Linked DNA regions of Arenibacter algicola. Each later gene encodes a partner of the first gene's protein in a complex. Links are inferred from orthologs where the notes say so. Each region holds a gene or a part of one and is shown on either strand. Other genes may lie near its edges.

What was found.
Region 2: the proteins of groL (region 1) and metK are in contact, whole or in part, in a cryo-EM structure (PDB 8P4O), measured with the Escherichia coli proteins. The link is inferred for Arenibacter algicola from one-to-one orthologs.

What each region holds. Positions count from the first base shown.
Region 1 is NZ_JPOO01000003.1:2,103,571-2,115,311, reverse strand. What follows is about bases 4,529-7,395. They hold groL (chaperonin GroEL), read right to left. Parts: upstream 6,843-7,395; coding sequence 5,214-6,842; downstream 4,529-5,213. Other genes in these bases: secG (preprotein translocase subunit SecG), read right to left, coding at 7,369-7,395; U735_RS0119560 (co-chaperone GroES), read right to left, coding at 6,948-7,226; U735_RS0119570 (heavy-metal-associated domain-containing protein), read left to right, coding at 4,764-5,120; U735_RS0119575 (TonB-dependent receptor), read left to right, coding at 4,529-4,723. Also shown: purH (bifunctional phosphoribosylaminoimidazolecarboxamide formyltransferase/IMP cyclohydrolase), read right to left, coding at 1-1,278; U735_RS0119585 (GAF domain-containing protein), read right to left, coding at 1,372-1,824; U735_RS0119580 (HYC_CC_PP family protein), read left to right, coding at 1,986-2,402; more of U735_RS0119575, read left to right, coding at 2,522-4,528; more of secG, read right to left, coding at 7,396-7,737; U735_RS0119550 (hypothetical protein), read right to left, coding at 7,741-8,670; U735_RS0119545 (LptE family protein), read right to left, coding at 8,674-9,192; U735_RS0119540 (sigma-54 interaction domain-containing protein), read right to left, coding at 9,289-10,557; tRNA (N6-isopentenyl adenosine(37)-C2)-methylthiotransferase MiaB, read right to left, coding at 10,561-11,741.
Region 2 is NZ_JPOO01000003.1:1,724,544-1,736,283, reverse strand. Bases 4,514-7,379 are described here. They hold metK (methionine adenosyltransferase), read left to right. Parts: upstream 4,514-5,251; coding sequence 5,252-6,508; downstream 6,509-7,379. Other genes in these bases: U735_RS0118010 (O-acetylhomoserine aminocarboxypropyltransferase/cysteine synthase family protein), read left to right, coding at 6,849-7,379; U735_RS0118020 (TonB-dependent receptor), read left to right, coding at 4,514-5,006. Outside these bases: U735_RS0118040 (MgtC/SapB family protein), read left to right, coding at 1-502; U735_RS0118035 (deoxynucleoside kinase), read right to left, coding at 610-1,224; U735_RS0118025 (GLPGLI family protein), read left to right, coding at 1,422-2,270; more of U735_RS0118020, read left to right, coding at 2,319-4,513; more of U735_RS0118010, read left to right, coding at 7,380-8,141; thrA (bifunctional aspartate kinase/homoserine dehydrogenase I), read left to right, coding at 8,284-11,670. UniProt on the Escherichia coli protein: Catalyzes the formation of S-adenosylmethionine (AdoMet) from methionine and ATP.

The DNA.
Region 1 (11,741 bases):
TGTTCCACTGGCGCACAATTGTTTGTTTTTAGCAAGAACAATAGTGTTACTCTTGGTGTGTTTACACAATTTTGAAGCAAAGATTAGATCTTCCAGTTCCCTATCCGTAGGTTTTTTATTGGTAGCATTGGTAAGGTCGGCAATTTTGTCGGTCTTTTCATCTTTTTCCTGCACTAAAACGCCATTCAAACAAGTTCTAACCGTCATTTTTGGAAGGTCAACCTCATTCTGTACCAAAATGATTCTGTTTTTCTTCCCTTTTAAGATGTCAAGGGCCACTGGGGTATAGCTAGGGGCAATCACTACTTCGCAAAACAGATTGTGTATTTCTTCGGCCGTTGGTTTGTCTATTTCAACATTGCTGATCAATATTCCGCCAAAAGCCGAAACCGGATCTCCAGCCAAAGCATCAACATAGGCCTGGTGAATTGTAGGCCTGGTTGCAAGACCACAGGCATTATTGTGTTTTAATATGGCGAAGGTGGGGGCATCGTTCTTGAATTCCTGGATAAGGTTAACCGCGGCATCCACATCCAATAAATTGTTATAGGAAAGTTCCTTTCCGTGAAGTTTGTTGAACATTGCTTCGAAATCACCAAAGAAAAATCCTTTTTGATGGGGATTTTCTCCATAGCGCAACACCTGTCCGTTGGTTTCACTTAATTTAAACGCGGCCTCTTCATGGTTCTTGTTGAAATAGTTAAAGATGGCAGAATCGTAATGTGATGACACATTGAAAGATTTTGTAGCAAAACGTCTGCGGTCTTCCAAAGTAGTGCTGCCATTTCCTTTGGTAATCATTTCCAGAACTTCGTCATAATCGTTCATAGAGGAAACGCAGAGTGTATCCTTGTAATTCTTGGCGGCCGCACGTATTAAAGAGATACCGCCTATATCTATTTTTTCAATAATATCCTGTTCTGAAGCTCCACTGGCAACAGTTTTTTCAAAAGGATAGAGGTCTACAATGACTATATCCAATTGGGGAATTTCAAATTCCTTCAATTGTTCCTGATCACTTTTATTGTCCTGACGGTTCAAAATACCACCAAATACCTTTGGGTGCAATGTTTTAACCCTACCGCCCAATATGGACGGATAGCTTGTAACGTCCTCCACGGGTACTACATCAATCCCTAAATCCTTAATGAATGTTTCGGTGCCGCCTGTAGAATAGATGGTAATTCCCAATTCATTAAACTTTTTTACCAATGGTTCTAGGCCATCTTTATGAAAAACAGATATTAAGGCTGAGGAAGCTTTTTTAGTGGTACTCATTTTGTTGTGATTGTTGTTATGGATTATAAGGACACAAAAGTAATTTTTTTGTGCTTAAAAATCAGCACGTTTATTAACAATCGCCCTAAAGTTTTAAAGAATTTTTGACACCTCTTGGTTTACGAATTCCAAAAAGCGCTCGTCCTCTTCGGAAAATGGGTCCGGAGTGTTGGAATCTATGTCGATTTGGCCAATATTTACACCTTTTAAAAATAGCGGAATTACTATTTCCGCCTTAACGGTTATACTACATGCTATATAGTTGTCCTGGGCCTTTACATCCGGAACTACAAAGTTTTGGTTGGAGACTGCTACCTGTCCGCAAATTCCTTTGCCAAAAGGAATTATGGTGTGGTCTGTAGGTTCCCCGGCATATGGACCCAGTTTAAGCTCTTCCTTATCCCCGTTTCTGAAATAGAACCCTACCCAATCGTAATGGGGGACATTCTCTTTTAACAATTCGCAAATGGCCTGCATTTTTTCGGTTGTACTATTTTGGGTACTGTTTATAATTCCCGAAACTTTTGGTCTTAGTGTGCTAAGCATGTGATAATTTTTTGCAAAAATAGGGCTATTTATAAAGCCTTTGGACCATAAGCTATTGAAACTTATGATCTGTTGTTGATCTGGACAATTTTTGCCCTAAATTTTAGTTAATGTTGTAGAAGGAAAATATAGAGTTGTAACTTTTGATTATTTTTGCCTTGATGAAAGTAATGATCCATAAAATATTGGCCCTGTTAATGGCATTTTTTATGCTGGTCTCCACCGTTTCCTGGACCGTGGAGAAGCATTTTTGCTTTGGCTACTTGGTTGATATTGCTTTCTTTCATGAAGCGGACACATGCGGGATGGAAAGGCCTTTGTCAAAAGATAATGTAGCCCTTAATAAAGATTCCAATAGTTGCTGTAGTGATGAAATTATTTCGGTTCAGGGACAGGACGAATTAAGTATTTCCTATGATGACCTTAGTTTGGGTCAACAGTATTTATTGGTGGCCATTACTTCCTATTATTTAAACTTATTTCAGCCAAGGGAGCAGCGCTATGTTCCCCATGCCGATTATCCACCGCCCATACTGGTAAAAGATATCCATGTCTTGGACCAAGTTTTTCTCATTTGATTTTTTTATTGGTAGTGACCTCGGTTTTCCATTTTGTGTAATTGGAGAATTCGATGGTTTGTTGATTTCAATTATCTACTAATATTAAAATATATCAAGTGAAGAATTTTTTTGTAAGTATGTTTTTATGGCTTCCATTATTGGCCATCTCCCAGAACAATATTGAGGGTATGGTCATGGAGGACAATCCTGAAAATAGGCGCCTGGGTCTAGCGGGAGCCAATGTTTACTGGTTGAATTCCCAGACAGGTACCATTACCAAGACGGACGGGAGCTTTGCAATTCCATTCAAAAAGGAGAATAACCAACTGGTCATCAGCTATGTGGGATTTGAGTCGGACACCTTGTTCATTGATTCCCCTAAAACGGTAAATCACTGGCTAAAACCCTCCAATGCCTTAAACGAGGTGGTGGTTAAAAAAAAGCGGGATGCCGTACAGAAATCCTATTTTAGCCCACAGAATGTGGTTACCATTAATAGTGCCGAATTACTAAAAGCGGCCTGCTGCAATCTCTCCGAGAGCTTTGAAACCAATCCGGCCATAGATGTTAACTTTTCTGATGCCTTGACCGGTACCAAGCAAATACAAATGTTGGGACTTACCAGTCCTTATTTATTGATTACCCAAGAGAATATCCCAATGGTACGGGGTGCCTCCCAGGCCTATGGACTTACCTTTACCCCTGGAACTTGGGTAGAGAGTATTCAGATAACTAAGGGGGCGGGCAGTGTGGTCAATGGCTACGAAAGTATTTCTGGTCAGATAAATACGGAATTGGTAAAACCCTTAACGGATAAGGCTGTATTTGTTAACGGGTATGCCAATTTGAATGGCAGGTTAGAGTTAAACACCCATTTGAACAAGCAGTTGACTGATAATTGGAGTACAGGACTTTATCTCCATGGCAACCGAAGGGATGCCAAGGAAGATGGTAATGGGGACGGGTTTTTGGACGCGCCCTTGGGCAATCAAATTAATGTTTTGAATAGGTGGCAATACCAAAACCCAAGTACCGGTTGGGTTAGTTTTATCAACCTTCGTTTTTTGAATGATGAAAAACAGGTGGGACAGACAAATTTTGTGCCCGGCACTGATAAATTCACTACCAATTCATGGGGAGGTGAAATAAATACCAGAAGGTTTGATACTTCGTTGAAATTGGGTTATGTTTTTCCAGAGCTACCCTTTCAGAGCCTTGGTTTTCAAACGGCCTACAATATCCATAAACAGGATTCTTATTTTGGTTTTAATGAATATAATATCGATCACGAAAGTGTCTACTCCAACTTACTGTTCAACTCCATAATTGGAGATACCAAGAGCAAATTTAAAACAGGCCTTACCTTTGCTTATGATGGCTATGGGGAAATGGTGAAAACTCAAGATTATTCGAGGGTGGATAAATCTATTGGAGCCTTTTTTGAATATAGTTATGACAATTTAAAAGAATTGAGCTTAACTGCGGGCATAAGGGTGGACAACCACAATAATTTAGGCACTTTTGTTACGCCCAGATTGCACCTGCGCTATATGCCATGGGATAGAGGGAGCTTCAGGGGGTCTTTTGGCCGTGGAAAACGGGCGGCCAACATCTTTGCGGAAAACCAACAATTATTTGCCTCCGCAAGACAGATAAGGGTTCTTGGGGATGATAGCAGTATTTATGGGTTGGATCCCGAAGATGCGTGGAATTACGGTGCCAGTTATATACAGGGATTTAATTTGTTCGGTAGAACAGGAAACATAACATTGGATTATTACGTTACCAACTTTAAAAATCAAGTGGTGGTGGATTGGGAGAATCCTTTGGAAGTGTCGTTTTATAACCTGGAGGGAAAGAGTTTGGCCAAAAGCTTTCAATTTGAAATAAATTATGAGGCTTTAAAGAATTTAGAATTAAGGACGGCGTATAAATTTTATGATGTGGAAACCGATTACATAAGCGGCGCCCTGCAAAAACCTTTACAGGCCCAACATCGATTTTTTGCCAATCTTGGGTATATAACAGTTCCTAAAGAAAACGGGTCCCAATGGCGTATGGATTATACGGTTCATGCCCTGGGTAGGCAGCGTTTGCCATATATCGCGAATAGTTCCATGGAGTATTCGCCATCCTATAGTTTAATGAATGCACAGATCACTAAAGTATTTAACAACAAATTTGAAATATATCTGGGAGGGGAAAATTTGACTAATTTTATGCAGGATAACCCTGTGGTAGGTGCCGATGACCCTTTTGGTACCAATTTTGATACCAGCATAATATATGCGCCCATAATGGGCAGGATGTTTTATACCGGATTCAGGTATAAATTATAGTATTATTTAAAATCAATTATTCAACTTAAAAAGTAGAGATATGAGAAATATAATTTTAGGAGCCGTTTTTGCCTTGTTTACCTTATCGGGCTATGGCCAAGAGAAAAACAAGAAGATGAGTTTCGAGGTCAATGGAAAATGTGCTATGTGCAAGGAGAGAATCGAGGAAGCGGCCTTGGCCGTAAAAGGGGTTAAATATGCCTTATGGGATATTCCTACACATCAATTGTCATTGATAATCGATGAGCGAAAAACGAATTCAATGGAAATAAAAACCGCAATAGTTGGGGTAGGTCATGATACCAAGGAGTTAAAGGCTACCGAAGAGGCTTATGAAAGAGTGCACCCTTGTTGCAAGTATCGTGAGGACAATACCGATGATGGGCAGCATCATTAAAAAAAGTAAGTTGTTTGTACGATCCTACTAAAAAGAAAAAACCGCATTTGGTATTCCAAATGCGGTTTTTTTTATGGATGTAAATTTTAATATTTACATCATTCCTGGCATACCGCCACCCATTGGTGGGCCTGCAGGAGCATCTTCCTTAATATCGGTCAAGGCACATTCTGTAGTCAAGATCATTCCAGCAACAGAAGCGGCATTTTCCAATGCAATCCTTGTTACTTTCTTAGGGTCAATAATACCCGCTTTGATCATTTCCACATATTTTTCCGACTTGGCATCATAACCAAAATCTCCTTTGCCTTCCAAAACTTTGGCAACTACTACCGATCCTTCTCCTCCAGCGTTTTCAACGATGGTTCTCAAAGGTGATTCTATTGCTCTGGCAACGATTTGAACTCCTGTTTCCTCGTCAGCATTTTCGGTCTTGATTTTGGCAAGTACAGATTTGGCCCTAACCAAAGCAACGCCTCCACCGGCAACTATTCCCTCTTCAACAGCAGCTCTTGTTGCGTGAAGGGCATCATCTACCCTGTCTTTTTTCTCTTTCATTTCCACTTCAGAAGCAGCACCAACATAAAGAACAGCAACACCACCGGCCAATTTGGCCAAACGCTCCTGTAATTTTTCCTTGTCGTAATCGGAAGTGGTAGATTCTATTTGGGATTTGATCTGGTTAACCCTTGTCTTAATTGTTTTTGGGTCACCTGAGCCATTTACAATTGTTGTATTGTCCTTGTCAATTGTTATTTTTTCACAAGTACCTAGCATGTCCAAGGTAGCATTTTCCATTGTAAAGCCTCTTTCTTCGGCTATTACGGTTCCACCTGTAAGGATAGCTATGTCTTCCAACATTGCCTTTCTTCTGTCCCCAAATCCTGGTGCCTTAACAGCAGCAATCTTTAAAGATCCCCTTAATTTGTTCACTACCAAAGTAGCTAAAGCTTCTCCGTCAACATCTTCTGCAATAATTAAAAGAGGTTTTCCTGATTGTGCTACTGGCTCCAAAACTGGCAACAAATCCTTCATGGAAGAAATCTTCTTATCATATAGTAATATGTAAGGATTCTCCAAATCGGCTGTCATTTTTTCAGAATCGGTAACAAAGTATGGAGAAAGGTATCCTCTGTCGAATTGCATACCTTCTACAACATCAACATAAGTATCCGTTCCTTTGGCCTCCTCTACAGTGATAACTCCTTCTTTACCTACTTTTCCGAAAGCTTGGGCAATAAGGTCACCAATAGTTTCGTCATTATTGGACGAAATAGCGGCTACTTGTTTTATCTTTTCTGAAGAATCGCCCACTTTTTTGGTTTGTTTTGCCAAGTCTTCAACAATAACTTCCACAGCTTTGTCTATACCTCTTTTGAGGTCCATTGGATTGGCACCTGCAGCAACGTTCTTTAAGCCTTCTTTTACGATAGCTTGTGCAAGTACGGTTGCGGTAGTAGTACCATCACCTGCCAAATCATTGGTTTTGGAAGCAACTTCCTTTACCATTTGGGCACCCATATTCTCAAGAGGATCAGCCAATTCAATCTCTTTGGCTACGGTAACACCATCCTTGGTAATGTTTGGTGCGCCAAACGATTTACTGATGATTACATTTCTACCTTTAGGTCCCAAAGTTACTTTTACTGCGTTAGCCAATGCATCGACACCTCTTTTTAGGCCGTCTCTTGCATCGATATCAAATTTTATATCTTTTGCCATAATTTAATTTCATTTATCATTCCTAAGTAAAAAGGAATGAAATTAGTTATACTCTTTAGTTTGTTGTTTGGAATTATTCCCATCATTCAGGGAACAAGAGCAATATTATATAATTGCTAATATGTCGCTCTCGCGCATCATAAGATATTCGGTACCTTCAAGCTTAAGCTCAGTACCGGCATACTTACCGTATAGCACCGTATCGCCAACTTTAACGGTCACTTTTTCATCTTTAGTACCAGGTCCAACGGCAACTACCTTGCCTTTTTGCGGCTTTTCCTTTGCGGTATCAGGGATGTAAAGACCAGATGCAGTCTTTGTTTCGGCAGCCATAGGTTCTACTAGAACTCTATCTGCTAATGGTTTAATGCTAACTTTAGCCATATTATTTAGATTTTATGTTTTTAAGTTTGATTATTGTAGGCAGAAATTATGCCATTACCTTAAAACTGACACTTTGTTAAACAAAAATGCCAGCTTGTCACTTAAGCTGGCATTTTTTATATTTTAAATTTGTTTTTTCTTCTTACTGGGCACTGTCAGTAGTATTTGTACCATTAGTGGCAGGGGCAGTTATTGGTGTTTCTGGTAAAGCATCCGGCGCAGTAGTTTCAATAGGGTCGCCGTTAAGCAATTTCGAATCGGAATCACTGAAGCTTCCCTTTATTGCTACATTGGAAAGTAAAATTAGGACAACCAATATGGTTGCCAATGTCCAAGTACTCTTATCCAAAAAGTCGCCTGTTTTCTTTACTCCTCCAACAACTTGGTTGCCGCTTCCGCCAAAGGATGAGGACAATCCGCCACCTTTAGGGTTTTGCACCATAATTACGAGCATCAATAGGATGCAAACTAAGATGATCAGGACCAAGAATATTGTAAATGTCGTATTCATTATTTAATTATTTTCTTGTTGTATCTTTTCTACCGCTTTAATTCGGTCTGCAAAGAAACTACTTTTTTCTGGATATTTCAAACTTAAAATTTTATAGGCCTGAATAGCCTTTTTGTACTTCTTTTGTTCCAAATATACTTTGGCCAAAGTGGCTGTCATCAACTCGTTTTTATCAAAGCTAAGGGAGTCTTTTATAGGGACTTTTGCCGTGCTTTCTTTGGGTACAATTTTAGGGTTTGTTTCAATGAACTTATCGATTAGGTCAAATTTTTTCTTTTTTAGTTTATCTGCTTTTGGAGTTGGTTTCACCTCGGGTTTAGAGGCTTCTTTTTTCGGGGTATTGGGTTCGGATTTTGGCTTTGGTGGCTTGTGTGAAGTCAATTGAAGCCATTCCCCAAAGGAATATTTCTCTTTTTTGGTGAAATTTAAAGGTTTCCCGATTTCCAGTGTCTCTTCAGCTTTTTTTTTATTCTCCGAAATAGACTTGTCTATTTTTGGGTCTTTGGAGGAAAAAAGTGAAGGATCCAAAATGTCATCGGCGTCCTTTACCGTCCTTGGCAAGGGTTCGTCTTCCGACTCTTCTATTAGCGCACTTTCCTTTTTAAATTCCGATACGATCTCTTCGGAAATTGTTGGCGTATCATTTAAAGCAGTGGATTTTCCCAAAATAGAATCGGCGATTGTATTTTGCAGAAAATCTATTGAGGTAATAAAATCGAAAAGAATATCCCTATCTGCGGTATAGGCGGCAGTTAATTTAAGGGCGTTGTTGTATTTAAAACTGTTGAGATTCTTAAGGCCTTTAAGGTGCATGGCCCTTGCCGCTTGGAAATATGGATACTCTGCCAGCACATCTTCCAGTTGGTTGGTCTGCACAGGGGAAACCACTTCGTCTGGGTTTTGTAATAAATATGTAAAGTCCTGTACGTTCATAATTTACCAATCTGCCAATGATTTATTAAAAATGTCCTGGGTAATACGTTCAAATATAACCTGATGGGCCTCATCCTTAACACTCGCCAATTGGGAATTGGCCGGATAATCGTAGAAGAATGAAAATCGTTGTTCAAAATCCACATCCTCTTTGGTGTTGTTAAAGAACCTTACATTTACCGCAATGCTCAACCTGTTTTGCGCCGCGGTTTGTTGGGAGGTAGCCGACATGGGAGAAATTCGGTACTCCACAATTTCTCCTTCGTACAATAAATCCCCATTGGATTTAACAAGATCCAAACTGGTCTGATTTAAAATTAAATCCTGCAGGGCCAAGGTAAAATCCCTATCCATTCCCGGTTCAAAGGTAGATCCCGGATTTTGGGAAGCGTAGTTCTGAAAATATGGGACCTGGAAGGTTTTGGCTGTTCCCACATCGCCTCCGGTAAAGTTGTAAATACCACAACCAGAAATACAGCTTGTTAATACCAGTAGAATTATAATATTTTTTGCTTTAAACATTCATTAGTTTTTTTCTGGATTCTCTGTTTTTATTTTTTTGCCTACTGCCTACTGCCTACTGCCTACTGCCTACTGCCTACTGCCTACTGCCTACTGTTAAAGGTCGTACTGTTTTATTTTTCTATACAGCGTGCGTTCCGAGATGCCCAATTCCGCAGAAGCGGCCTTTCTTTTCCCTTTATTCCTCTCCAGGGATTTTTTAATGAGCTCTATTTCCTTGTCCTGTAAAGATAGGGTTTCTTCCTCTTGTATTTCCTCAGCGAAATGATACTTGTCTTCTTGCTGGGGAGTTTTGACTATCGGTTTTTCTGTATAGGGTTCAGGAAGCTGTAAAATTTTATTGGGGCTTTCCTCTTGTTCGGTATATTCCTCCTCCTCATCCCCGTAGATTTTTCGGATAAGATTTTCGTTTTCTTCCTGTACTTTTTCGCTGTCGTGCTTGAGCAGCTCCAGTGTCAATTTTTTTAGATCGTTCAAGTCGCTTTTCATATCAAAAAGTACCTTGTACAATATTTCCCTTTCGGTACTAAAATCGCCTTCTTTTTTTTCATTGCCTATTACGGCGGGCAAGTTGCTATTGCTTGAATTGGGCAGGTAACTATTTAAGGTGGCCAAAGTTATGAGCCTGCTTTCCTCCAATACAGAAACCTGTTCCGCAATATTCCTTAACTGACGGATGTTTCCCGGCCATCTGTACTTTAAAAGGAGTTGCACCGCATCGTCATCCAAGCGAATCGTAGGCATTTTATATTTCTGCCCAAAATCCGAAGCAAATTTCCGAAATAATAGATGGATGTCCTCTTTGCGTTCCCGTAAGGGCGGTATGTTGATTTCTACGGTGCTAAGACGATAATACAGGTCTTCCCTGAATTTTTCCTTTTTTATGGCCTCAAACATATTAACATTGGTAGCGGCCACTATTCTGACGTCTGTTTTTTGGACCTGGGAAGATCCTACTTTTAAAAATTCGCCATTTTCCAAAACCCTCAAGAGACGGACTTGGGTGGTAAGGGGAAGTTCCCCGACCTCATCCAAAAAAATGGTACCGCCATCGGCTACCTCAAAATATCCACTTCTAGTAGCTGTTGCTCCTGTAAAAGCCCCTTTTTCGTGACCAAAAAGTTCACTGTCTATAGTGCCTTCGGGAATGGCCCCACAGTTTACCGCAATGTATTTGGCATGTTTTCTATGGGAAAGGGAGTGTATGATTTTTGGAATGGCCTCCTTACCAACACCGCTTTCCCCGGTAACCAATACGGAAATGTCCGTTGGTGCCACCTGAATGGCCTTTTCAATGGCACGATTAAGTTTTACATCATTGCCAATGATTTCAAAGCGCTGTTTTATTGATTGAATCGATTCCATTATTTAATTGTTATTGGATAGCCCCAATGGCCTTCCTATTAAGGTGCCGGAGGTACAATCTGTAATTTCGACATTCACAAAATCGCCTATTTTATAGTTTTCCTTTGGAAATACCACCACAAAACTTTGGGAGTTCCTTCCCATCCAATCCAAATCGGATTTTTTGGAGGATCCCTCTACTAGAACTTCAACTGTTTTTCCAAGCTGTTGTTTGCTTCTAAAATGGCTGTGTTCCCTTTGAAGGGCAATAATTTCGGTGAGTCGTCTATTTTTTACCTCTTGGGGTACGTCATCTTTCATATTTCTGGCTGCGGCCGTCCCTGGCCTTTCCGAATAGGCGTACATATAACCATAATCATACTTAATCTCTTTCATTAAGGAAAGGGTATCCTGATGATCTTCTTCCGTTTCGGTAGGGAATCCTGTAATCATGTCCTGTGAGACAGTGCAATCTGGGATTATTTCCTTAATATTCCTCACCAGTTCAAGATATTCCTCCCTAGTGTGCAATCTGTTCATTTCCTTTAAGATCCTGTTACTGCCACTTTGCACCGGTAAATGAATATAATTACAGATGTTTGGATATTTTGCTACTACTCTAACCACATCCAATGTCATGTCCTGAGGGTTGGAAGTGGAAAATCGGATACGTACTTTTGGTTGCGCCAAGGCTACCATCTCCAATAAGTTCGAGAAATCAACAGCTGTGGCTTTTTGCATTTCCGACGCTTTTTCGAATCCTTTTTTCAATCCGCCGCCGTACCAAAGGTAGCTGTCCACATTTTGCCCTAATAGGGTAATTTCTTTAAACCCCTTATCGGCAAGGTCGTTTACTTCCTGCAGTATGGATTGTGGGTCCCTGCTGCGTTCACGTCCACGTGTAAAGGGCACTACACAAAAAGTACACATATTGTCACATCCACGGGTAATGGATACAAAGGCGGTAACCCCATTCGAATTGAGGCGTACCGGCGATATATCCCCATAGGTTTCTTCTTTGGACAGGATAACGTTTACGGCATTTCTGCCATCGTCCACCTCTTGGATAAGGTTGGGTAGGTCCTTGTAGGCGTCCGGACCTACTACCATGTCCACAATTTTCTCCTCTTCCAACAATTTGGTTTTTAGCCTTTCGGCCATGCATCCAAGAACCCCCACCTTCATGTGCGGCCTGTGCCGTTTTA
Region 2 (11,740 bases), 380 kb from region 1 along the record:
GGTAATACCAGAAAAATTACCTGTAATTCTACTGCCATTAATGGTAGAATTTGTAGTCATGGCACTTATTTGTCTGGGTATGTTCTATAGTATAAACAAGGATTCCAAGGATGATACAATGCCTGAACCGGAAAACCCTGCCGAATTTAAAAGTGCGTTGGTATTTGGGTTGCTTTACGGGGCCATATTGTTGGCGGTAGCATTTGCCAATGAGGAGTTTGGAGATGACGCCCTATATATTGTGGCTATAATAAGCGGACTAACAGACGTGGATGCCATAACCCTATCTTTGTCGCAGCTAATTAAAATCGATGCCTTAAACGTGTCTACGGGTTGGAAACTTATACTTTTGGCCAGCTTGTCAAATTTGGTTTTTAAGGGTGTTATGGCAGGAATTTTGGGTACCAAACAGTTGGCGAAATGGATTGCGCTTTCCTTTGGAATAGCTATAATTGTAGGCATATTTTTAATATGGCTATGGCCTGCTTCCTGGCATTTATGATCAAGTGGGTTTAAAAAATTGTGATCAAAGACCTTTAGATGAAATAAGATAAGAACTATTGCAGGTGTAATTTTTCTATTGCCTATAAGGTTTCTTAGGTTCGTGGTTTAAAAAAGGCCATTGATCTCGGCATCAATTTTATTGATGACCAAGCCCAAATCTTCCGGTTCGTCCACAAAATTTAATTTGTCTACATCAATGACCAAGAGGTTGCCCTTTTCATAGCTTTGCGCCCATGCTTCATAACGTTCGTTCAATCGGCTTAGGTAGTCGATAGAAATGCTGTTTTCATATTCGCGTCCTCGCTTGTGGATTTGATTCACCAAATTTGGGATGGAACTTCTTAAATAAATTAATAGATCTGGAGGCTGTACCAATGTTTCCATTAATTCGAATAGACTGGTGTAATTGCTAAAATCCCTATTGGTCATTAAACCCATGGCATGGAGGTTGGGGGCAAAAATATGGGCATCCTCGTAGATAGTCCTATCTTGAATAGTGTCTTTGCCGCCCTTCCTTATCTGTAAAATTTGTCTGTACCTATTGTTTAAAAAGTATATCTGGAGATTAAAGCTCCATCTTTCCATTTGATTGTAAAAGTCGTCCAAATAGGGATTGTCAACCACATCTTCAAATTGGGCCTCCCATTGGTAGTGTTTGGATAATAATCTTGTCAAGGTTGTTTTGCCAGCCCCAATATTTCCTGCAACGGCGATATGCATAGGTTTGTAATTATGGTTAGTGTTTTTTGCACTTGTAATAAAGAGGTACAATATACAAGATATCGGGTGCATGTTAAAATCTTTGGATGATAATCCGATAAAAAACTTACAGGACAGGATATTTGTATTTTTTATTGATTTTGGATTAAACCAAATCAAATTGTTGTAGTCTTAAACTTGATATAAAATGTAAAATAATGAAAAATTTCCATTTTTTCTTTTTGATTCTATTTGCATCCCAATTCGGAATTTATGCCCAGGATTTTCAGGGAGAGGCTACCTATTTTAGTAAGACTACTGTTAATATGGATTTTGGCGGAAGACAAATACCGGAGGATAGAAAGAAGGAAATAATGCAAAGGATGAAGGAAGCCAATGAGCGGACCTATATTTTAACCTTTGACAAATCCACATCTATTTATAAGGAGGAGGAAAGATTGGAGCAGCCTGGCAACCAAAGGGGTGGTGGGCGATTTGGAATGATGAGCGGAGCCGGAGGTGATTATTATAAAGATGTAAGGGATGGTAGATATTTGGTTAAAAATGAACTTTTTGGAAAGATTTTTTTGGTGGATGATAAATTGCCAATCTTGGAATGGAAACTCGGTGGAGAAACAAAACAGATCGGTAATTATACTGCTTTTAAGGCTACAGCAACCAGAACCATTAAGAGGCCCAATATGAGGGCTATTTTTCGTAGGGGAGCGGACAACGATGAAAATAAGGAGGAGGAATTTACAGAAAAGGAAATTGAAATAACCGCTTGGTATGCCCCGGATGTTCCGGTAAATCAAGGTCCAGGAGAATATTGGGGACTACCAGGCCTAATTCTGGAGGTCAAGGATGATGTTACGGTTATACTATGTACAAAATTAGTGCTCAACCCAACAGAGAAGAAGGAGATAAAGGCTCCAAGTAAAGGTAAGAACGTTACCCAGGAGGAATATGATAAAATATCCAAGGACAAGATGGCCGAAATGCGGGAGAATTTCCGTCGTGGTGGCGGCGGAGGTGGAAATAGAGGTGGAGGCGGTGGCAGGCCTTAGTTCTTTGCTTTTTTATTATCAACCATTAGATATTTTAATTTTTTTTAGATGTACAATAAATGTTTTTATTCCGTACTAGTAGCTGTTTTTGCTTTTTCTGCAGCTTTGGGTCAAGAAATTACCCTTACGGGAATTGTTAAGGATTCCACCGGAGTGGGGGTAGATATGGCAAATGTCATTGCCATAAATACAGAAACCAAGGCCTTGGAATCTTACGGTATTACAAACCATAGTGGACTCTATAAACTAAATTTAAAAGCGGGTTCAAATTTTAACGTCCGCGTAAGCTATTTGGGTTTTAAAACGGAAGAATTCTCTTTTACGGCACCTACGGCCGATGTAAATAAGGACATTGTTCTTTATGAACAAACCAATCAATTGGACGAGGTTGAAGTTACCTATGAGATGCCTATTTCGGTGAAAGGTGATACCATAGTCTATGATACGGATTCCTTTGTTACAGGTACGGAAAAGAAGCTTAAGGATGTGCTTGCCAATTTGCCTGGGGTAGAAATAAATGATGATGGGCAAATAGAGGTGGAAGGAAAAAAAGTGACCAAGGTAATGGTAGAAGGGAAGGATTTTTTCGACGGGGACTCAAAGTTGGCGGCAGATAATATTCCGGCCAATGCATTGGATAAGATAGAGGTGTTGAGAAATTTTAACGAAGTAACCCAAATGCAGGGCCTGACCAATGATACTGATAATGTAGCGCTCAATATTAAGTTGAAGCAGGGTAAAAAGAGATTTTGGTTTGGGGAAATAACGGCGGGTTATGGTACTAATGATAGTTATCTGGCACATCCAAAACTCTTTTTTTATAGCCCTGATTATAGTATTAATATTATTACCGATCTCAATAATATTGGGGAAGCACCCTTTAATAGAAGGGATTACCAGAGTTTTACCGGAGGATTTAGAAATCTGGGCAGCTCAAGTGGAAGCTCCATAGATATAGGAGGGGATGGCTTGGGACTTTCCAGCCTTCAGAACAATAGGGCAAAAAATATAGATACCAAGTTTGCTGCCGTGAATTTTAGTTATTCCCCCAAAGAAAATTGGGATTTGAGCGGATTTGGTATTTATTCCTATACCGGGACCTTAATGGAAGACCAAACGAGAAGGGTTTATATTTCCTCCAACGAAACGGAGGATGCTACCACGTCTACAGATCAAACCGCTCATTTGGGATTGGCAAAATTTAGTTCTAAGTATAAGCCTAATGACAGGTTCCAATTTGATTACGACATACTTTTGAAGCAATCTGACGATGATGAAATTGAGAATGTTATATCAATTTCCACGATTACTGATGAAATTACGGAAACTAAGAGGCAAAAGCCTATTTCCGTGAATCAAAATGCCAATATTTATTATACTACTTTAAATTCAAAAAATATTTTTGCCTTTGAAGCCCAACATATTTATCAGGATGAAGATCCATTTTATAATGCTATCAGGGATAATTTTGCCTTTACCGATATTTTTCCGGTAGATGAAGATCAGAGTATCTATGACCTTAATCAGGGCAATAATACCATAACCAATAAAGTGGACGCGAAGCTGGATTATTATTGGGTAACGGGCCAAAAGAGTAATTTAAATTTTACACTGGGTACTACACAGAGCCATCAGAATTTTAATTCCGGTATTTTTCAAATATTGGATGGTGGCCCCCCATTGACTTTTACCGACAGCGCCTTCAACAACGATGTAACCTATAATGTTTCGGATTTGTATTTGGGTTTTCATTATAAGGTGATAGCCGGGATATTCACCTTTAATCCTGGTGTTACCTTGCATCAATACGGTACCAAAAACGAACAGCTGGGAACTACTGTTGAGGATAATTTAACCGCTTTGCTGCCGGATTTGTACATAAATGTTCAACTTAAAAAATCCGAAAACATTCGATTTAATTACAGGGTATCAAGATCTTTTACAGATGTCAATAGCTTTGCGGAGGCCTACGTGCTCAATAACTACAACTCGGTTTATTCCGGGAACAGGGACTTGGAGAGTGCTTTGAACCACAATCTATCATTGAACTTCTTCAGTTTTAATATGTTCAATTTCACCAATATTTTTGGAAATATTACCTATACGAAACGAATAGACGCACTTAAAAGTGCTTCTGAAATTATTGGAATAAACAGGATTGGTACTACCATTAACTCCAATTTGGAAGACGAATCCTTAAGTGCCAACGGTAGATATCAACGGACTTTTGGAAAAATAAAGGCCTCTGTGGGAGCAAATGTTTCATGGTCTGCTACCAATAATATTATTGACCTTCAGCCAAGGAGATCGGAATCCTTTACACAAAACTATAATTCCTCTTTAGCCACTAATTTTAGGAATGCCCCTAATTTGGAGGTGGGTTATAGATATACCGTAAATAACTACGATAATGGGGGTAGGAATACTACCTTTTATACCAACCAACCCTATGCCAAATTTGACGCCAACTTTCTAAAAAGTTTCATTTTTACCTTGGACTACGATTACTATAAGTATATGGACAAAGAAAACACCATAGACAATACTTATAGTTTTTTGGAAGGTAACCTCAGTTATCAGAAAAGGGATAGTCATTGGGAATTTGGAATAAAGGGTACCAACCTACTCGGAACGGATACCTTGAATAGGGATAGCACCAACGAATTATTTTTTACGACCTCCTCTTATTTCATTCAACCCCGTTATATCCTATTTACCGTAAAATACGATTTATAGGTTTTTAGGGTCAATTTTAAAATTGTTGTTAAACATTTTTAGTTACGTCAAGAATTCTTGTACTTTTGTACGCGAAAAAATATCGAGGAAGGATTTGACTGATTGCAACCTCATGTGCTGAATTAGTTTCGGCATAACTAAATGCTAAAGCAGTTTAAGTTGTTCTGTTCCATTGGAACTGTAACATCCACTCTTCTCTAGTGTGCTTCGTCAAATCCCTATTAATTTTTATTTAGAAAGGATTTATGGCATATTTATTTACTTCGGAATCGGTTAGTGAAGGGCATCCAGATAAAATAGCGGATCAAATTAGTGATGCGTTATTGGATCATTTTTTGGCTTTTGACTCGGAAAGTAAGGTGGCTTGCGAAACTTTGGTCACTACTGGTCAGGTGGTATTGGCCGGGGAGGTTAAAAGCCACACCTATCTTGATGTTCAGCAAATTGCGAGGGATGTTATCAATAAAATTGGCTACACCAATGGTGATTATAAGTTTAGCGGAGATTCCTGTGGTGTTATTTCCTTGATACACGAGCAGTCCAAAGAGATCAACCAAGGAGTGGATCGTGGAGCAAAAGAAGATCAGGGGGCTGGAGATCAAGGTATGATGTTCGGCTATGCTACTAAGGAAACGGAAAACTATATGCCCCTGGCCCTGGATATTTCCCATAAAATATTGCAGGTTTTGGCAGATTTGAGAAGGGTAGGAGATGCAATTTCTTATCTAAGGCCAGATGCCAAGGCACAAGTGACCATCGAATATTCCGATGATAATGTTCCGCAACGTATAGATACTATTGTTGTTTCTACCCAACATGACGAGTTTGATAAGGATGATGATGTAATGTTGGCCAAAATTAAGAAGGATATTATCTCTATTCTTATTCCAAGGGTCAAGGAACAATTGCCAGTGGCAATACAAAAGCTTTTTAACGATACTATAAAGTACCATATTAATCCTACGGGGAAATTTGTAATTGGAGGTCCCCACGGTGATACCGGTCTAACTGGAAGAAAGATTATTGTGGATACCTATGGGGGCAAGGGAGCCCATGGTGGGGGTGCGTTTAGTGGAAAAGATCCCAGTAAGGTAGATCGCAGTGCCGCATATGCCGCTAGGCATGCAGCCAAAAATCTTGTTGCTGCAGGGGTTGCCGATGAAATTTTGGTTCAGGTTAGTTACGCTATTGGGGTTGTGGAGCCCACTTCTATTTTTGTGGATACCTATGGTTCCGCTAAAGTAGCTTTGAGTGATGGCGAGATTGCCAAGAAAGTTGCCGAATTGTTCGATATGCGTCCTTTTTCCATAGAAGAAAGGCTAAAATTAAGAAATCCCATTTATTTGGAAACAGCCGCCTACGGTCATATGGGCAAAGACCCTAAAAAAATAATCAAGGTGTTTGAATCGCCTTACAACGGACGTGTAGAAAAGGAAGTGGAACTATTTACCTGGGAGAAATTGGATGCTGTGGATTTGGTGAAAGAAGCTTTCGATTTATAATTTTATTGAAAAGATTAGGAAAAAAGAATTTTCCATACCTATATTTGCAAACCTAAAGTTCAAACACTTATTGAATTGTTATCAAGAAAGGTGGAGGGAATAGACCCTTTGAAGCCTTAGCAACCCTTTGATCATTTATTAAAGAAGGTGCTAAATTCTACCTAAATACTGGGCCAAATTATTATGGCTTGTTTTACAGTATCCATGGCAGATAACACTAACGGTTACTTCTGTAACGGATTTTCTTTTTAACTTTTTGATTTTATAATATTGCATTGTCCGCATTATTTGTTTTGGCTTTTTATTTTATCTATTTTAATAATATAAAAAACAAGAAATCATGAGTACTCAAAAATTTTCAACAAACGCTTTGCATGCAGGACATGACACAAAATTAACAGCTGGCACCAGGGCAGTGCCTATTTATCAGAATACCGCCTATGTGTTTAATAATACGGACCATGCGGCCAATCTTTTTAATTTATCGGAGCCTGGCTTTATTTACACCAGGCTGAACAACCCTACCAATGACATTTTAGAGCAGCGTTTGGCGGCTTTGGAAGGTGGACTGGCCAGTGTGGTAACGGCATCTGGTACGGCAGCTATTTCTACCGCTCTATTGGTTTTGCTTAAAACCGGGGATCATATTGTGGCTTCCAGCAGTCTTTATGGAGGTACCTATAATCTTTTGGCGGTGACTTTACCTAGATTGGGTATCACAACCACCTTTGTTGAGCCAGGGGACGAGGAGAACTTTGCCAATGCCATTCAGGAAAATACAAGAGCTATTTTTGTGGAATCCCTTGGGAATCCAAAATTGGACGTGCTGGATTTGAAGACAATATCAGAAGTGGCCAAAAAAGCCAAAATACCATTTATTGTGGATAACACGGTAGCTACAAGTGCTTTGATAAAACCAATTGAACACGGGGCAAATATTGTAATACATTCACTTACAAAATATATCAATGGTAATGGAACTTCTATGGGGGGTGTCATTGTAGATGCAGGTACTTTCGATTGGAGCAGTGGTAAATTCCCTGAGTTTACGGAGCCATCTCCAGGATACCACGGTTTGGTTTATCACGATGTCTTGGGTGCTGCAGCCTTTATTGCAAAAGTGAGAATTGAAGGTTTAAGGGATCTTGGTGCTGCCTTGAGCCCATTTAATGCCTTTCAAATTATTCAAGGTTTGGAAACCTTGGAACTTCGTATCAAGAAACACAGTGAAAATGCTTTGGAATTGGCTAAATGGTTACAGGATAGAAAAGAAGTGGCATGGGTAAACTATCCAGGCCTTTCAACCAGTCCGTATTATTCCTTGGCCAAAAAATACCTTCCAAAAGGACAAAGTGGAATAGTGACCTTCGGAGTTAAGGGTGGATACGATTCGGCCAAAAAGGTGGTAGATGAAACCAAGCTATTTTCCCTATTGGCAAATATTGGGGATACCAAGTCCTTAATTATTCACCCTGCCAGTACAACGCACCAACAGTTGGATGATGAAGCCCAACAAGCTACAGGAGTAACCAAAGATCTAATACGATTATGTGTGGGGTTGGAGGATATTGAAGATATAAAAGCGGATTTGGTGCAGGCATTTTCGGTCATTGATAAATCTGTTTTAGCATAAAAATTATTTTATTTCCTTATAAAGTCATTATCAAATTGATATGGGAGTGCTGTAATTAATATGTGAAATATCAATACACTCCCTTGTCTTTTCATAATAAAGGACCATGTTCTTTCAAGAAAATTACTAGTTCAAACAACCTATGTTACATCATCTTTCAATAAATAAATACGTTACCTATAGCGGCAAAACCTTGGATATTAATTTGTCCTACGAGCTCTTTGGCCAACCCTTGCATTCCGCACCAATTATAATGGTGAACCATGCCCTTACAGGTAATTCCAATGTGGCAGGCGAAAATGGCTGGTGGACAACCTTGATAGGAGAGGGCAAATGTATAGATACCAAGAAATACACCATTCTTTGCTTTAATATACCAGGAAATGGGTACGACGGTTTTGTAATAGATAATTATAAGGATTTTGTTGCCAAGGACATAGCCAAGATTTTCCTTCTGGGACTGGAGGCCTTAAAAATAAGTAAGTTATATGCACTTATAGGTGGTTCTTTAGGTGGGGGTATCGCGTGGGAAATGGCGGCTATTGATCCTCACTTAACTGAGCATCTAATTCCGGTAGCATCTGATTGGAAGTCTACGGACTGGCTTATTGCCAATTGCCAGATTCAGGAGCAGTTTTTGGTGAACTCCAAGCAGCCCGTACATGATGCGCGTATGCATGCAATGCTATGTTATAGGACACCGGAATCCTTTAAGGAGCGTTTTAAAAGAAGCACCAACGAGGAACTTAAAGTCTTTAATGTAGAGAGTTGGCTAACGCACCATGGTAAAAAATTACAGGAACGTTTTCAATTGTCGGCCTATAAACTAATGAATCAACTGTTGAAGACTATTGATATCAATAGAAATGGGGAAGAGGCATTCATTAATCTTCAGAATAGTGATACCAATATCCATATCATTGGAGTAGATTCCGACCTTTTTTTTACTGCCCAGGAAAACAAGGATACCTTTAAGAAATTGGCCCAGGCCAACAGCAATGTCACTTATGGGGAAATACATTCCCTGCACGGGCACGATGCCTTCTTGATCGAATTCAATCAAATGGAGGAGTTGCTAAAGGGAGTTTTTGAGCGTAATGGAAGATCTAAAAAAGTCAAGGTCCTTAAATTTGGTGGCAAGTCATTGGCCAATGGAGAGGGCTTGGATACTGTACTTCAGATAATAACCGACAAGGTTACTGATGGTGAGAATATTGCCGTAGTGGTTTCTGCCAGGAACAAGGCTACGGACGAATTGGAAGCGATGCTGGACAAAGCGGCCAAGGGGTTGGATTATGTAAAGGATTTTGAAGAATTTGAAAAATATCAACAACACGCTTACGGTAATGTAAATCTCTCAGAGGAATTTAAGGGATTGGTAAAGTTATTTGAAGGTGTGGCATTGTTGGGAGATTATAGCCCTAAAATAAAAGATCAGGTTTTAGCTTTTGGAGAGTTGCTTTCGGCAAAATTGGTGACCAAATTACTAATTGGTAGAGGTGTCAATGCCAAGTTTATTGATTCCAGACAGCTCATTAAAACAGATTCCAACTTTGGGGACGCCAAAGTCTTGGAGACCCTGTCCAAGGAAAATGTAAAAAGTGAGTTTGGGAAATTGGATCTGGATGCCGTAGTTGTCACTACTGGTTTTATTGCATCCAATGAACTTAACGAAACAACCACCTTGGGTAGAAACGGAAGTAATTATTCCGCCGCCTTATTGGCCAATTACCTCAATGCCGAAGAGTTGCAGAACTATACCCATGTAGATGGTATATTTACGGCCAACCCTGATTTGGTTACAGAGGCCAAAAGAATTTCTGAACTTTCCTATAGTGAGGCCAATGAGTTGGCAAATTTTGGAACCAACATTCTGCATGCGAAGACTATTATTCCATTAATAGAAAAGAATATTCCACTGCGGATCCTAAATACCTTCAATAACGATAACGAGGGCACCTTGATCAGTGCCAAGACCAGTAAGGAAGGTATAAAATCCTTGTCCGTTATTGAAAATATGGCCTTGATCAATTTGGAAGGGCGCGGTTTATTGGGCAAGGTAGGGGTAGATGCCCGTATCTTTAGGACAATGGGCAATAATAACATAAGTGTTAGTATTATTTCCCAGGGGTCATCGGAAAGAGGTATTGGTTTGGTGGTCGACGCTAAAAATGCCGCTTTGGCCAAATCTTCTTTGGAAGAGGAATTTCAGACCGATTTCAAGCTACAGGATATAAACAATATTACCGTTATAGATCAAGTATCCGTTATTTCTATCGTAGGACAGGACTTGAGTACTTTTCACAAGCCTTTCAATGCGCTTATTAAAAACCAAGTGGTTCCCTTGTTGTTCAACAATACCGTTTCGGGAAAAAATGTGAGTCTGGTGGTAAAGAAATCAGATTTGCACAAGGCACTAAATGTAGTACACGGGCAGATATTTGGTATAAGCAAAAAAGTAAATTTGGCCATTTTTGGTCATGGAAATGTGGGGGGGACCCTCATTGATCAAATTCTTAAATCGAACAAAACCATCGAAAAAAGAAAGGGCATCCATATCAATGTTTTTGCAGTGGCCAATTCTAAAAAGGTGCTTTTGAATAAAAACGGCATTTCCAAAAATTGGAAAAGCTCCATGGAAAAAAAGGCAGTACCTTACGAGTTAGACGATATATTTAAATATGCCAAGGACAATCATTTGGAGAACCTTATTGCGGTAGACAATACTGCCAATGAAGAATTTGTGGCCTCTTATTTTGATTTTGTGGACAATGGTTTCGACTTGGTGTCGTCCAATAAGATTGCCAATACCTTGCGCTTTGATTATTATCAGCTGCTGAGGGAGGAACTGGCCAAGCATCAAAAGCAATATTTATATGAAACTAATGTAGGTGCGGGATTGCCGTTGATAGACACTATTAAATTGTTACATCTTTCAGGAGAGAATATTACAAGGATAAAAGGGGTGTTCTCTGGATCCTTAAGCTATATCTTCAACACTTTTTCGGAAAAGGATGCCTTGTTCTCGGAAATTTTGAAAGAAGCCATGGATTTGGGGTATACAGAACCGGATCCACGCGAAGACCTTTCCGGCAATGATGTGGGCAGGAAATTATTGATTTTGGCCAGGGAGCTGGATCTTAGCAATGAGTTTTCGGACATTCTCATTGAAAATTTAATCCCGGAATCTTTGCAGGATGGTGATGTAAAGGGCTTTTTGGAGCGATTGGATATCTTGGATGAAAAGTTTAGCAAGATAAAGAATTCACAAAAACCAGATCATGTTCTGCGTTATGTAGGGGATCTATCCGGTGACCTACAGAAGGAAAAAGGGAAATTGGAGGTAAAGTTGATTTCGGTTCCCAAAGAAAGCGCGCTCGGACAGATAAAGGGGTCCGATTCCATCATTGAAATATATACGGAGTCTTATGGGCAGCATCCATTGGTTATACAAGGCGCAGGTGCTGGAGCTGCGGTAACTGCCAGAGGTGTTTTTGGGGATATATTGCGTATTGCGGAAAAAGGATAAGTTTTGTGGCTCAGCCACCAAGGAATGCTGTGGATTGAGCGTAGTCGAAATCGGTTAGAGTTGAAAGGGA